DNA from 2 places in the Virgibacillus sp. W0430 genome. Region 1 is predicted to be linked to the other one. Evidence: a T-box and tRNA genes for the amino acid it is inferred to sense, from the RefSeq annotation. Region 1 holds a T-box; the other holds one or more tRNA genes.
The links. The T-box of region 1 lies ahead of alaS (alanine--tRNA ligase). A T-box ahead of a tRNA ligase gene usually reads a tRNA of that ligase, here a tRNA-Ala.
Positions count from the first base shown of each region.

Region 2: it encodes a tRNA-Ala, which carries the amino acid that the T-box ahead of alaS (alanine--tRNA ligase) is inferred to sense. The anticodon was not compared.

Region 1 is NZ_JBPYCS010000015.1:3,096-10,029, reverse strand. Features, by position in the region: gene mnmA (tRNA 2-thiouridine(34) synthase MnmA) at 1-583, shown strand, start outside; gene ACLIBH_RS09200 (tetratricopeptide repeat protein) at 647-1,306, shown strand; gene recD2 (SF1B family DNA helicase RecD2) at 1,325-3,649, shown strand; gene ACLIBH_RS09190 (AI-2E family transporter) at 3,837-4,901, shown strand; T-box leader at 4,946-5,154, shown strand; gene alaS (alanine--tRNA ligase) at 5,222-6,934, shown strand, end outside.
Region 2 is NZ_JBPYCS010000001.1:169,998-175,922, forward strand. Features, by position in the region: gene ACLIBH_RS00815 (bifunctional 2-methylcitrate dehydratase/aconitate hydratase) at 1-564, opposite strand, end outside; gene mmgD (citrate synthase) at 658-1,764, opposite strand; gene ACLIBH_RS00825 (glucose-6-phosphate isomerase) at 2,089-3,432, opposite strand; tRNA gene ACLIBH_RS00830 (tRNA-Ala) at 3,914-3,986, opposite strand; gene ACLIBH_RS00835 (phosphatase PAP2 family protein) at 4,231-4,887, shown strand; gene ACLIBH_RS00840 (DUF3021 domain-containing protein) at 4,979-5,395, opposite strand; gene ACLIBH_RS00845 (LytTR family DNA-binding domain-containing protein) at 5,395-5,847, opposite strand; gene ACLIBH_RS00850 (ABC transporter permease) at 5,873-5,925, opposite strand, start outside.

The DNA.
Region 1 (6,934 bases):
TGTAAGAGAAATTGCCCAAAAGGCTGGGCTCGCTACAGCAAATAAGAAAGACAGTACGGGAATTTGCTTTATAGGTGAGCGTAATTTCAAAGAGTTTTTAAGCAATTACTTACCAGCGCAACCTGGGGATATGATGACATTGGCCGGGGAATTTAAAGGAAAGCATGATGGATTAATGTATTATACAATAGGTCAACGGCAAGGACTAGGCATTGGTGGGCCAGGCGCACCTTGGTTTGTTGTAGGAAAAAATGTAGAAAAGAATATATTATATGTTGAGCAAGGCTATAATAATGATAAATTGTATTCAGAAGGATTAATTGCATCCGGCATAAATTGGATAAATGGAAAACGGCCAGAAACATCGTTCACTTGTACAGCTAAATTTCGATACCGTCAAGAAGACTGTGAAGTAACAGTAACTCAAATGGAAAATGATCAAGTAACCGTTCAATTTGCTGAAAAGCAACGGGCCGTAACACCTGGTCAAGCAGTTGTTTTTTATGATGGTGAAATATGTCTTGGTGGCGGAACGATTGACTATATTTTAAAACATAATGAACGATTGCATTATGTTGGATAACGACAAAAGAAAAAGGTCATGTGCATAAATAAAGCACGTGACCTTATTCAGGGAGAATCGATAATGGATAAGAATAAACAAGCGATAGAATTATTAAAGCAATCTAAATACGAAGAAGCGGCTAAACTATTTAATGCGATAATTGAAGAAAATCCGAACGATCCGATCGGCTACATTAATTTTGGCAATTTATTAATGCACATAAAAGATTTTGAACGTGCAGAAAGATTTTTTATAAAGGCGATTCACTTAGATAAAAATGCAGCTACAGCCTATTACAGCTTAGGGAATTTGTATTTTGAACAAGGAAGCTTTAAAAAGGCTCAAGAAAAAATAATGGAAGCGATAAATCTTGGCTTAGAAGAAAGCGACTCTTTTTATTTACTCGGACTCGCCCACCTAAATCAGGAGCAACCAAAGCTGGCATTGGCTTATTTATTACGGGCAACTGAGATGGATCCGGGCGATAGTGAGAAGTTATTTCAATACGGATTAACACTGGCCAAATTGGAACATTTAAAAGAGGCAAAAGCTGCTCTTGAACATGTTTTACAAATAGATAAAAACCATAGCGACGCCCATTATAATCTAGCAATTATTGCGTTGTATGATGACAAAATAGAAGAAGCATTGGCTCATTTTAATCAAGCATTAAAAATACAGCCAGATCATCTTCTCGCAGCGAATGGAAAAGCAAAGGTTGAGGAAATGTTGAACATGTAGGATCGTGAGGGATAGCTAATGGAAAATGAGACGAATCCAAATAATAAATCAAATAATTATATTCGTGGCGAACTCCTATATACAATTTTTCATAATCAAGATACGCATTTTTCAATTGCAAAAATAAAAATTCATAACACGAATGAAAATTATAAAGAAAAAGAAATTGTAATTAAAGGTTTTTTTTCAAAATTACAAGATGGCACTGTTTATACGTTTGAGGGAACACTTGAGCGACATGAGAAATTTGGTATTCAATATAGCATTGATTCTTTTCAAACCTACATACCAACATCTGAAGAAGGCCTAGTAAACTATTTGTCCAGTGATTTATTTTTTGGGATTGGTAAAAAGAGCGCCCAAAACATCGTCCAGCATTTAGGAGAAAATGCGATACAGAAAATAATGAATGATCCCGATCGCTTAAAAACGGTACCAAAGTTAAACAAAAAATCGAGAGAATCATTAGTTAAGACGTTGCAAGATAATCAAGGATTTGAACAAGTTGTCATTTATTTAACAAAATATGGGGTCGGTTTAAAGCTAGCTCAAAATATATATGAAACATATAAAGAAATGGCTTTGGAGCAAATAAAAAATGATCCATTTCTGCTAGTACTTGATATTGAAGGGTTTGGCTTTCATACGGCTGATAAGCTCGCAATCGCTAATGGACTCCCAATGACTCACCCAAACAGAATAAGTGCTGGTTTTATATACGTATTACAAAATAGTGTACAGGAAGGTCATGTATATTTGCCGATCGATATCTGTGTAGAACAAGTATTTAACCTACTTTCTACACCTGGTCTTAACGAGCAAATGGTAATCGATTGCTTAGAGGAATTAAATAAAGAAAAAAAAGTAATTCTATTAAATGGCAATGCATATTTACCATCGCTATACTATGCAGAGGATGGATTCGTGGCTAGCCTTGAACGATTGATTCAACATCCTGTTGAGGAAACGACGAACTTGGCTGAATTAATGAAAATTATTGGTGGAATTGAAGAATCAGAGGTAATTAGTTATGGAGAGGAACAGTTTAAAGCGATTCATGAAGCAATTCATTCTAAAATAATGATTTTAACTGGTGGACCTGGAACAGGGAAAACAACAGTAGTGAAGGGAATAATTAATGCTTATGCTTCGATTCATTCATTATCCATTCAACGTGATGATTACGATAAAAAAGAAGATTATCCGTTTATATTGGCTGCACCGACAGGAAGGGCTGCAAAACGACTGCAGCAATCTACTGGAATAACTGCTACAACTATTCATCGTCTGCTTGGTTGGGACGGGAAAGATTACTTTGATAAAAATGAGAATGAACCGCTTTCTGGCCAGTTATTAATCGTAGACGAATTTTCTATGGTCGATATTTGGTTAGCCCATGCCTTATTTAAGGCCGTTCCCAATCATATGCAAATACTACTCGTAGGCGATGAGGATCAATTGCCTTCTGTAGGACCTGGTCAAGTGTTAGCTGATTTAATAGGAACAAATGTATTGCCCTCCATTACGCTCGAAGAAGTGTATCGACAACAAGAAGGCTCTAAAATAATTGAGCTTGCGCATCATATTCGCAATGATACTTGTACGATTGATGTGTTACAAAATAAGCAGGATTTCAGCTTTATTACGTGCAAGGAATTTCAAATTGTAGATGTAATCGTCAATATTTTTAAAAAAGCGCTCGATAAAGGGATTAATACGAGGGATATACAAGTGTTAGTGCCGATGTATCGAACGGAAGCGGGTATACTTGCGATAAACAAGCAGCTTCAACAATTAATAAACCCAAAAACTCGACAAAGACGAGAAAAGAAATTTAAAGATGTTATTTTTAGAGTAGGGGATAAAGTAATTCAGCTTGTAAATCGACCTGAAGATGGAGTGTCTAATGGTGATATTGGCACTATTGTTGCTATATTTGAAGAGGATGAGAATGAAGAAAATGTAGAGCAAGTAGTTGTATCTTTTGATGGAAAAGAAGTAGTCTATGAAAAAAAAGATTACAATGAAATAATGCATGCGTACTGTATTTCAATTCATAAGGCGCAAGGGAGTGAATTTCCTATTGTAATTTTACCAGTGACGCCAGCTTATAATCGAATGCTTCGTAAAAACTTATTATACACTGCAGTTACGAGAAGCCAACAATCGTTAATTATTTGCGGTATGAAGGACGCTTTTTTAAGAGGAGTTCGTACGAAGGACACGAACAAAAGGTATACATCGTTAAAAGAACGAATAATGGAACGTATAAAAGATATGAAGGAAGCAACAACTGGACAAACAGATCCGGAAGATGAGATTAGTCCTTATGATTTTATGTAGTAGTTGAGAATAGCGAACGCCAAGCTGGTTAAACTAAGTTCATCATGAACATTACTTGCAGAGGAAGCTTGCTATGCCTTCACAATGTGCTATTGAGGTTACACAGACGGAATTTCAAAAGAAAAAAAGAAATTTCATTCCACCTTGTTAAATAACATCGAACGGTTTTTAATAAAGGAGAGTGAATATGTTTCATAAGAAGGAAGTCCGTCTGTTCTATATTTTAGCTTTAGTTGCTTTTATTTGCTTGCTTATATTTCTGTTTAGTAAGACTTTTCCATTTCTAAAACATTTGATTTTATTTTTTTGGCAATTGTCGGCTCCTTTTATTATCGCTATTTTTATTGCGTACTTGCTCTATCCACTCGTAGTAAAGTTACATAACTGGAATATTCAAAAACCGTTAGCAATTTTATTCATTTATTTTATCTTTTTTGGTGGGATAGCATATTCAATATATCTTGGGTATCCTGCAATCGTACATCAAGTAAGAGACCTTAATGAACAACTCCCTCACGTAATCCGAATGTATGAGGCATTGATTTATCAGTTGTACGAATCGACTTCTTTTTTACCAGAAACCGTACATGAAAAAATGGATAAGTTAATTTACCGAATGGAATTGGCACTGGAAAATATTTTGGAAAAGCTAGTAGGTGGCGTGACAAAGCTTTTTGATTTTATTATTGTTCTGACAGTTATTCCTGTCCTCGTATTTTATTTTCTAAAGGATTATTTGAAAATAAAAGATACTATAAAAAGGTTCCTCCCAGCAAAGCACCGTGCAGCGATTGAGCAAATGATCCATGCAATTGATAAAAGCTTAGGTAATTATATTAGAGGTCAAATGATTGTAGCAGTTTTCGTTATGGTAACGACATGGGTCGTTTTTTATTTTATGAATATAAAATATGCGTTACTTCTTGCTGTAATTATAGGACTAACAAATATTATTCCGTACTTCGGCCCTATAATCGGAACAGTCCCAGCGGTACTTATTACTCTGTCGGTGTCGGGGAAATTAGCAATCATTGTTATTGTAGTCAGTTTTGTCATTCAACTTGTGGAAAGTAACTTTTTATCGCCTTACATTGTTGGAAGAACTACAAAAATACATCCAGTGACAATTATTTTTGTCTTGCTTTTAGGTGCAAAGTTAAGTGGAATTATTGGTATGATTGTAGCCGTACCAATTTATATGATTTGTAAAGAAGTATTCCGACATACGATCGGTTTACGACTCTTGAATTGACATTTTCCTAATAGTTTTCTATACTAACTTTAAAATTATATAGTTTTAAAACGAAGATAGTTCCAAGTACATGATGTTGATTTTAAAGAGAAGGATTTTCAATGGCTGAGAAAAATCCTAAAATCTGATTCATGGAAAGCTAAACTGGAGTATGGTTAATACCCATCGGTTTCAAACCGTTATTATGATCAAGTGATGGACAGTTGTTGTTTGTTCATAATGAGGGTGGTACCACGGTAATCTCGTCCCTGCAGAACGCAGTGAGGGGATTTTTTTATTTTTAAAATAATGCAGCAGTTAAAATAATGGAGGAGATGGAAATGAAACAGTTGACGTCAGCTGAAATCAGACAAATGTTTATCGACTTTTTTAAAGAAAAGGGTCATCATGTGGAACCGAGCGCATCGTTAGTTCCAAAAGATGATCCGAGCTTACTATGGATTAATAGTGGCGTCGCGACCTTGAAAAAATACTTTGATGGAACCATCATCCCAGAAAACCCGCGTATTGTTAATGCCCAGAAGTCAATTCGCACAAATGATATTGAAAATGTAGGCTATACAGCTCGACACCATACTTTTTTTGAAATGCTAGGAAACTTTTCGATCGGGGACTACTTTAAAAGAGAAGCGATCGAATGGGCTTGGGAGTTTTTAACAAGTGAGAAATGGATCGGTTTTGATGCAGACCGCTTATCAGTGACTGTTCATCCGGAAGATGATGAGGCTTATAACATATGGCTGAATGAAATAAACATACCGGCACACAGAATCATCCGATTAGAAGAAAATTTTTGGGATATAGGAGAAGGGCCAAGTGGTCCAAATACAGAAATTTTTTATGACCGTGGAGAAGCGTTTGGAAGTGACCCATCTGATGCGGAACTATATCCTGGTGGAGAAAATGAACGATATCTTGAAATATGGAACTTAGTTTTTTCTCAATTTAACCATAACCCAGATGATACGTATACGCCATTACCGAAGAAAAACATTGATACTGGAATGGGCTTGGAACGGATGGCATCAATAATCCAAAATACAAATACAAATTTTGAAACCGATTTGTTTATGCCTATTATAAAAAAGGTTGAGCAATTTGCGAATATGGAATATGGAAGCGATTCGCAAACAGATACAGCCTATAAAGTAATTGCAGATCACATTCGTACGGTTGCTTTTGCAATTGGCGATCATGCACTCCCATCAAATGAAGGGCGGGGGTATGTATTACGAAGACTTATCCGACGAGCTGCTCGTTTTGCAAAGCAAATAGGTATTGAGAAACCGTTTATGTATAAGTTAGTATCAACAGTAGGAACGATTATGAAGGACTATTATCCTGAGGTTATAAATCAGTGCGCTCATATTGAAATAATTATTAAAGTAGAAGAAGAACGATTTCTTGCAACATTAAATGAAGGATTAACCATTTTGACAACGATTATGGAAAAAGCGAGTAAAGCACAAAATACGGTTATTTCAGGAGTAGATGTATTTCGTCTATATGACACATATGGATTTCCGAAGGAGTTAACGGAAGAATATGTGAAAGATCAAGGTTTTACGATCGATGTAGCAGGATTTGAGCTTGAAATGAAAAAACAACAAGAAAGAGCTAGAGATGCTCGAAAATCTATAGACTCTATGCAAGTTCAGGATGACTTATTAAGCAGTGTAAACGTTGAAAGTAAATTTGTAGGCTACGACAAAACCGAAGTTAAAACAGTGATCGAGGCAATGATTAATCATGATGCACCTGTAAGTACAGTTTCAACAGACGAAGAAGCATATTTATATTTACGTGAAACGCCTTTCTATGCAGAGAGTGGGGGACAAATCGCCGATAACGGTTGGTTATATACTGAAAACGCGATTGCTTATGTAAAAGATGTTAAGAAAGCTCCAAATGGCCAGCACGTACACCATATCGAAATAAAGCAAGGAACATTGAATGTTGGTGAGCACGTAAAAGCAGCTGTCGATTATGTTTTTCGAACAGAAATAGTGAAAAACCATACAGCGACACATTTG
Region 2 (5,925 bases), on a different contig from region 1:
TTCACGTCCACCGCCGAGCATTTTGGTTGCTACAGCTGTAGAAGCGATTTTTACAAGGAGTACGTGGTCTAAACCGACTCGGTTGAAGCTATTATCTAGAGCAAGAATTCCTTGGATTTCATGTGCTTTGATCATCATTTCCAGTACATAGTGAACAGTTAAAGGGTCTTTTCCTTGGGCTAAGCGTTGCTGACTCACATAGTCGGCGATTGCCAAAATACAGCCTAAATTGTCGGATGGGTGGCCCCATTCAGCAGCCAACCAGGTGTCGTTATAATCAAGCCACCGTATAACCGTACCAATGTCAAACGCTGCTTTTACTGGATCAAGTACATATGTCGTACCAGGTACGCGAGCCCCGTTTGGTACTGTTGTCCCTGGTACGATTGGTCCTAGTACTTTCGTGCATTCTGGGTAACGAAGTGCTAAAATTCCGCAGCCTAAGGAATCTTTAAGCACATAATGTGCAGTCGTATAGGCTTCCGAACTCGAAATTTCTTTATTTAATACGTAGTCTGCTATTTCTTCTAAAAGCTGATCTGTCGTATTTGTTTCTACGTGCAATCGTCTCTCCCTCTCTAAATAGTATTGTTTGTTCGACCAATACATGGTAAAATTTTTAGTTGGCGGGCGGAATTCAACTCCCCAGTTGATCTACTAATACTGCTCGCCGATATATTTCACACGTGGACGAAAAAGTCGATTGTTCAAGTGTTGCTCCGTAATATGTGCGCATAGGCCTACCGTTCTTGCACTGAAGAAAATTGGAGTATACAATTCAATCGGAATACCAAGCTTCCAATAAACTGGAGCAGCATAGTAATCTAAGTTTGGATAAAGATTTTTCTCTCGCTTCATAATGTCTTCTCCAGCTTGGCACATTTCTAACAGTTTAAAGTCCCCATCTTGCTTGCAAAGCTCGCGTAGCGATTCTTTCATAATTAAAGCACGTGGATCCATCTTCCTCATATATACACGGTGACCAAAACCCATAATTTTTTCTTTATGATGAAGTTTTTTCATTATCAATGCTTCAAATTCCGCAACAGTATTTGCATCAAGGAGCATGTACATTACAGCTTCATTTGCGCCTCCATGAAGATTTCCCTTTAAGGATGCAACTGCCCCTGCTAGAGCGCCATACATATCCGAGTGAGTTGAAGCAATAACTCTTGCTGCAAAGGTTGAATTGGGCATTTCGTGCTCGCTATATAGTAAAAGGGAACGGTCAAAAATATGGATTTCTTGTTCAGTCGGGATCTTTTCGGTAATCATATATAAGAAGTTAGCGCTGTATGAAAGGTCGTGACGCGGTTGTATCGGTTTCTTTTTATTAAGAATACGGTAGCTGTTTACGGTGATGTTGGGGATTTTTGCTAAAACGTCGTATGCTCGGTCGTTGTTTGCTTTTTGGGAGCGATCGTCAATATGGTCATCAAATCCCGCTAATGCAGAAATACTCGTTCGCTGACCATCCATAGGGTGGGTTTTTTTCGGAAGCATTTGTAAAATGTCGTTTATGGTTGCTGGGACATCGTAACTTTTCTTTAGTCGTTCTTCCAGCTGCTTTTTTTCCTTTTCTGTTGGTATAGAGCCTTCAAATAAAAGGTGGACGATGTCTAGATAATCGTTATTCTTAGATAACTCAATTAAGTCATGTCCTTTTATAACAATTTTTTCAAGCTCGGTATCGAGTAGTGATATCGCTGTCTCTGAGGCAATCACTCCTTCTAGGCCAGGTACAAAGGTTGTTTCCGCCTTCATTTAAATCCTCCTCTTTAATTCCCCTTTATTTGTCCATAAGCAAAGGATAAGAAAAACGATTTTTATTAGTAATGGAGCGTTTTTCATACGTGTTTCCTTCATAGGGAAACGAAGCTTGACAGGGTCTATTTTAAAGTGTTTCTTATAGAAAATAATATCACTTATTTCCAAATCTTTCAATTAATTAGAAAGAATTGAATCGTTTGTATTTTCAACTAACTATATGTTTGAATGCTAAAAAACCCCACGTCCAACAGGTCGTAGGATTGTTAAGTGGGGCAATGCAAATTGTGTGCTTATTTATTAATAATTGGCTGTACGTATTTAGCTTTTCTCTAATTGTGCTCTTTTTTCTTTGAATTCCGGCTTTCCTAATAAGGCGAGCATGTTTTCTTTATACGATTCAACACCTGGTTGATCAAAAGGATTTACACCAAGTAGGTATCCGCTAATTGCACATGCCTTTTTGAAAAAGAATACGAGATAGCCAAAAGTATAGGCATCTAATTGTGGCAACTCAATGACTATGTTTGGCACGTTACCTTTCTTATGTGCTAACAATGTCCCTTCAAGCGCTGTTTGATTAACTTCGTGAATTGTTTTTCCAGATACGTAATTTAAACCATCTACATTCGTACTTGAGTGTTGTATAGTAATCTCTCTATTAGGTTTTAGCACAGAAAGAATGGTTTGAAATAAATTACGCTGTCCATCTTGGATATATTGCCCTAACGAGTGAAGATCGGTTGTATTAGTTACAGAAGCAGGGAAAATCCCTTTTCCATCTTTCCCTTCACTTTCCCCGAACAGCTGCTTCCACCATTCCCCAAAAAAGTGCATTTGTGGCTCATAATTGACCAAAATCTCAATATGCTTTCCATGCTCATACAATAGATTACGAATTGCTGCATATTGATATGCTGGATTGTTTTCTAACGTCGGCTCTGCCAATTCCACCATAGCACGCTCTGCACCGCGCATTATCGTATCAATACAAATGCCAGATACTGCGATAGGTAAGCATCCGACAGCACTTAAGACGGAGTAACGACCACCAATATCATTTGGAATAATAAAAGTTTTATAGCCTTCTTGATTGGCGATTGATTTTAATGCGCCTTTTTCCCTGTCTGTTGTAACATAGATTCGCTTAGCGGCTTCTTCCTTTCCATATTTCTTTTCAATAAGCTCTTTGAAAATACGAAAAGCAATTGCTGGCTCTATTGTCGTACCGCTTTTAGAGATGACATTAATAGAAAAGTCTTTGTCTTTTAAAACGTCGATTAAATGACTCATGTAGGTAGAGCTTAAATGATGCCCGACAAAGATAATCTCGGGTCCCTGTCGTTCTTCTTTAGGCAGAAGATGTGTGAAAGTATGTGAGAGCATATCGATAGCTGCACGTGCGCCTAAGTAAGAACCGCCTACACCAATTACTAATAAAATGTCTGAGTTTGCTTGGATTTTTGCAGCGCACTTCCTGATTTGTGCAAATTCATTTCGATTATATGTCGCAGGTAAATCAACCCAACCTAGCAACGAGCTGCCACGTCCTGTTTTGTTATGTATTTGCTCATGTACTAACTGAATAGGTGTATGTAATTGTGTAAGTGTATTTTTGTCTAAAAAATCGATTGCATGCTCGTAATGAAGTGTTATATGCGTGATTTAAAACGCCTCCTTTTTAAAAAGACATTGCTATGAATTTTTTAGAAATTGTCGGTATATAAATAGATGGGGCTTTTTGATACCGCTTTCTTTGAATTAAGAGGAAAATGTATGTAAAATGCGATGCAACTCAATACTATGTAATAAGTCGATCGTTTATGATTTGAGACGAAAAATTATTTGTAGTGGAAATGTTCATATTAATGATGATTCTATCATATTGGCAATTAATATTCATACAAATGGAAAAATAATGAGAATCAGTAAGTTTTATTAAATATCGCTCGGACATTAATAGATTCTATACGGTATGTGGTTTTATCTTTTTAATGAAGTTTGCTTTCGCTTTATGCAACAAAGTAAAACCACTAATGTAAATGCATAGGAAAGTATTAGTAAAAAGGCTCCGGTCATCACTTCATGATGACCGGAGCCTTTTAGGTTATTTCGCCCGTAGTTATACGAACCGATATTTAAATAATGGAGCATACCGGGCTTGAACCGGTGACCTCTTGCGTGCCACGCAAGCACTCTCCCAACTGAGCTAATGCCCCATAAAAATAAAGACACTTATTATTATAGTCGAAATTAATATTTTATCAACTATAACAGAGAGAGTTTGTCTGGATAGATTCTATAAATTCGACTCGTTTTTAGTATAGAGTCTACTGCTATACTTGCTTCCTGCAATGTATGTAGCAATAATTTGGAAAAATTATATAGAAGTAGGATAGGATCAAGCAATGGTGTTGAATTGAAAAGTGAGTTTTATTCAACAAGAAAGTATAGGTGATAAGATTGGGGTTGCAGAAGGGAAATAAGCGTTTTTTACTTATATCGAGTGTCTTTATGTTTTTGTTTTTTATCGTTGTATTATTAACATCTGGCATGAATGGATTTTTAATTGATGAAACTATTTCTTACTGGATGACTTACAAATCGACGCCTTTTGTTACGAAGATGATGCATTACATTTCGTTGATCGGCTCAAGTGAGGTGATCTTAGTTTTTACCATAGTCGTAGGAATGATTTTTTTATGGAGACGAAACTGGCGTCATTTTAGTTTCTTCTTGACGTTGTCGGTAGGTGGGGTTGTTTTAAACTTTTTATTAAAAATGGTTATTAGCCGGGAACGCCCAGGGGAAGCTGCTCGTTACATAGAAGTGTTTAATATGCCATTCGAAATTCAATCGTATAGCTTTCCAAGTGGACACACGATGCGAGCTTCAATACTATTTTTATTTTTAATATACCTATCGATTGTATCTATTAAAAATAGCACATTTAAAATAGGAGCGTGTGTTTTACTAATTACATTGTTGCTCGTTGTTGCTGTAAGCAGGGTGTATCTAGATGCTCATTTTGCTACAGATGTGATCGGTGCAATTATTATTTCGATAGCGTGGTTTTTCTTATGTTTTTACTTTTTTAATGTACTTGAACAAAAAAGATAGCGATTTATCATCCGTTAAATAAAAACATCCTTCATTATCTGTTAAAGCTTTGAAGGACGTTTTTATTCATATATATTAAGTAGATCTAAAGTTATTTTCCTTTCTTTAGTTCATCATTTAACCGTGCTTCTAACTTTTTGAAGTAGACTGTGTAACCGAGCCAAAAGATTGTATAAATTACGATGAAAATAAAAATCGTGCTAACAATAGCTAAAACATGTAACGGAATCCACCCGATGAAAAGGGCTATAGTAAAATAACAGGTGATGGACAAGCTGAAATGGATAACTGTTTTCTTTAACGGACTCCAATCCTCGTGCTCAAAAATAAATGAAGCGAGGCCAAAGAAGATACCTAGTATAAAGCTAGCAAGCATGGATTCCCAAACAACACGAACAGACGTCTGTAAGTTATTGAGCATTGCTACTGTTAAAAAGATAAAAGTAAATATTGCTCCATACGCAATACCGAGCATGCTTCTTTTTAAAACTTCAACGGCTGTAAACATTAGCCTCTACCTCCCATTTCAAGTTTTTCTTTAATATCGGCAACATATTTTCTTGTAATGTATTCTTTGTTGCCACTGTGAAAAAAAACGCATAGGTTCCCATTAAAGGCTAACTCAAATCGTTGAATTTGATTTATATTTCCGATAACTGATTTTGAAAAACGCATAAAGTCGTGAATAATGAGTGCTTCTTCTGCTTCATATAGCTTCATTTTAATTTCCAATCGTTTTTCATTGACAACAGCAAAGACCTTCCTGTTTTCGGCGTAGATAAAATCGATTTCCTCAGGGTTAAGCAATACCGTTTGGTCTTCAAGCATACCAAAGAGACGTTGTGGTTTTCTTTTTTTAATAAGAGAAACAATATCGTCCAATTCTTGACTCCATTCATTTGCCTGAATCGTAATCGTTGTCTCTGCGTGCTTGTCGTCAATATCAATGTTAATTTTCAAACAAATCCCCCCCACGGAGCTAACGCTAGTTTTTTGCACGTCTCAAAAATTGTGGATAACAAATAATGGCGATAATAA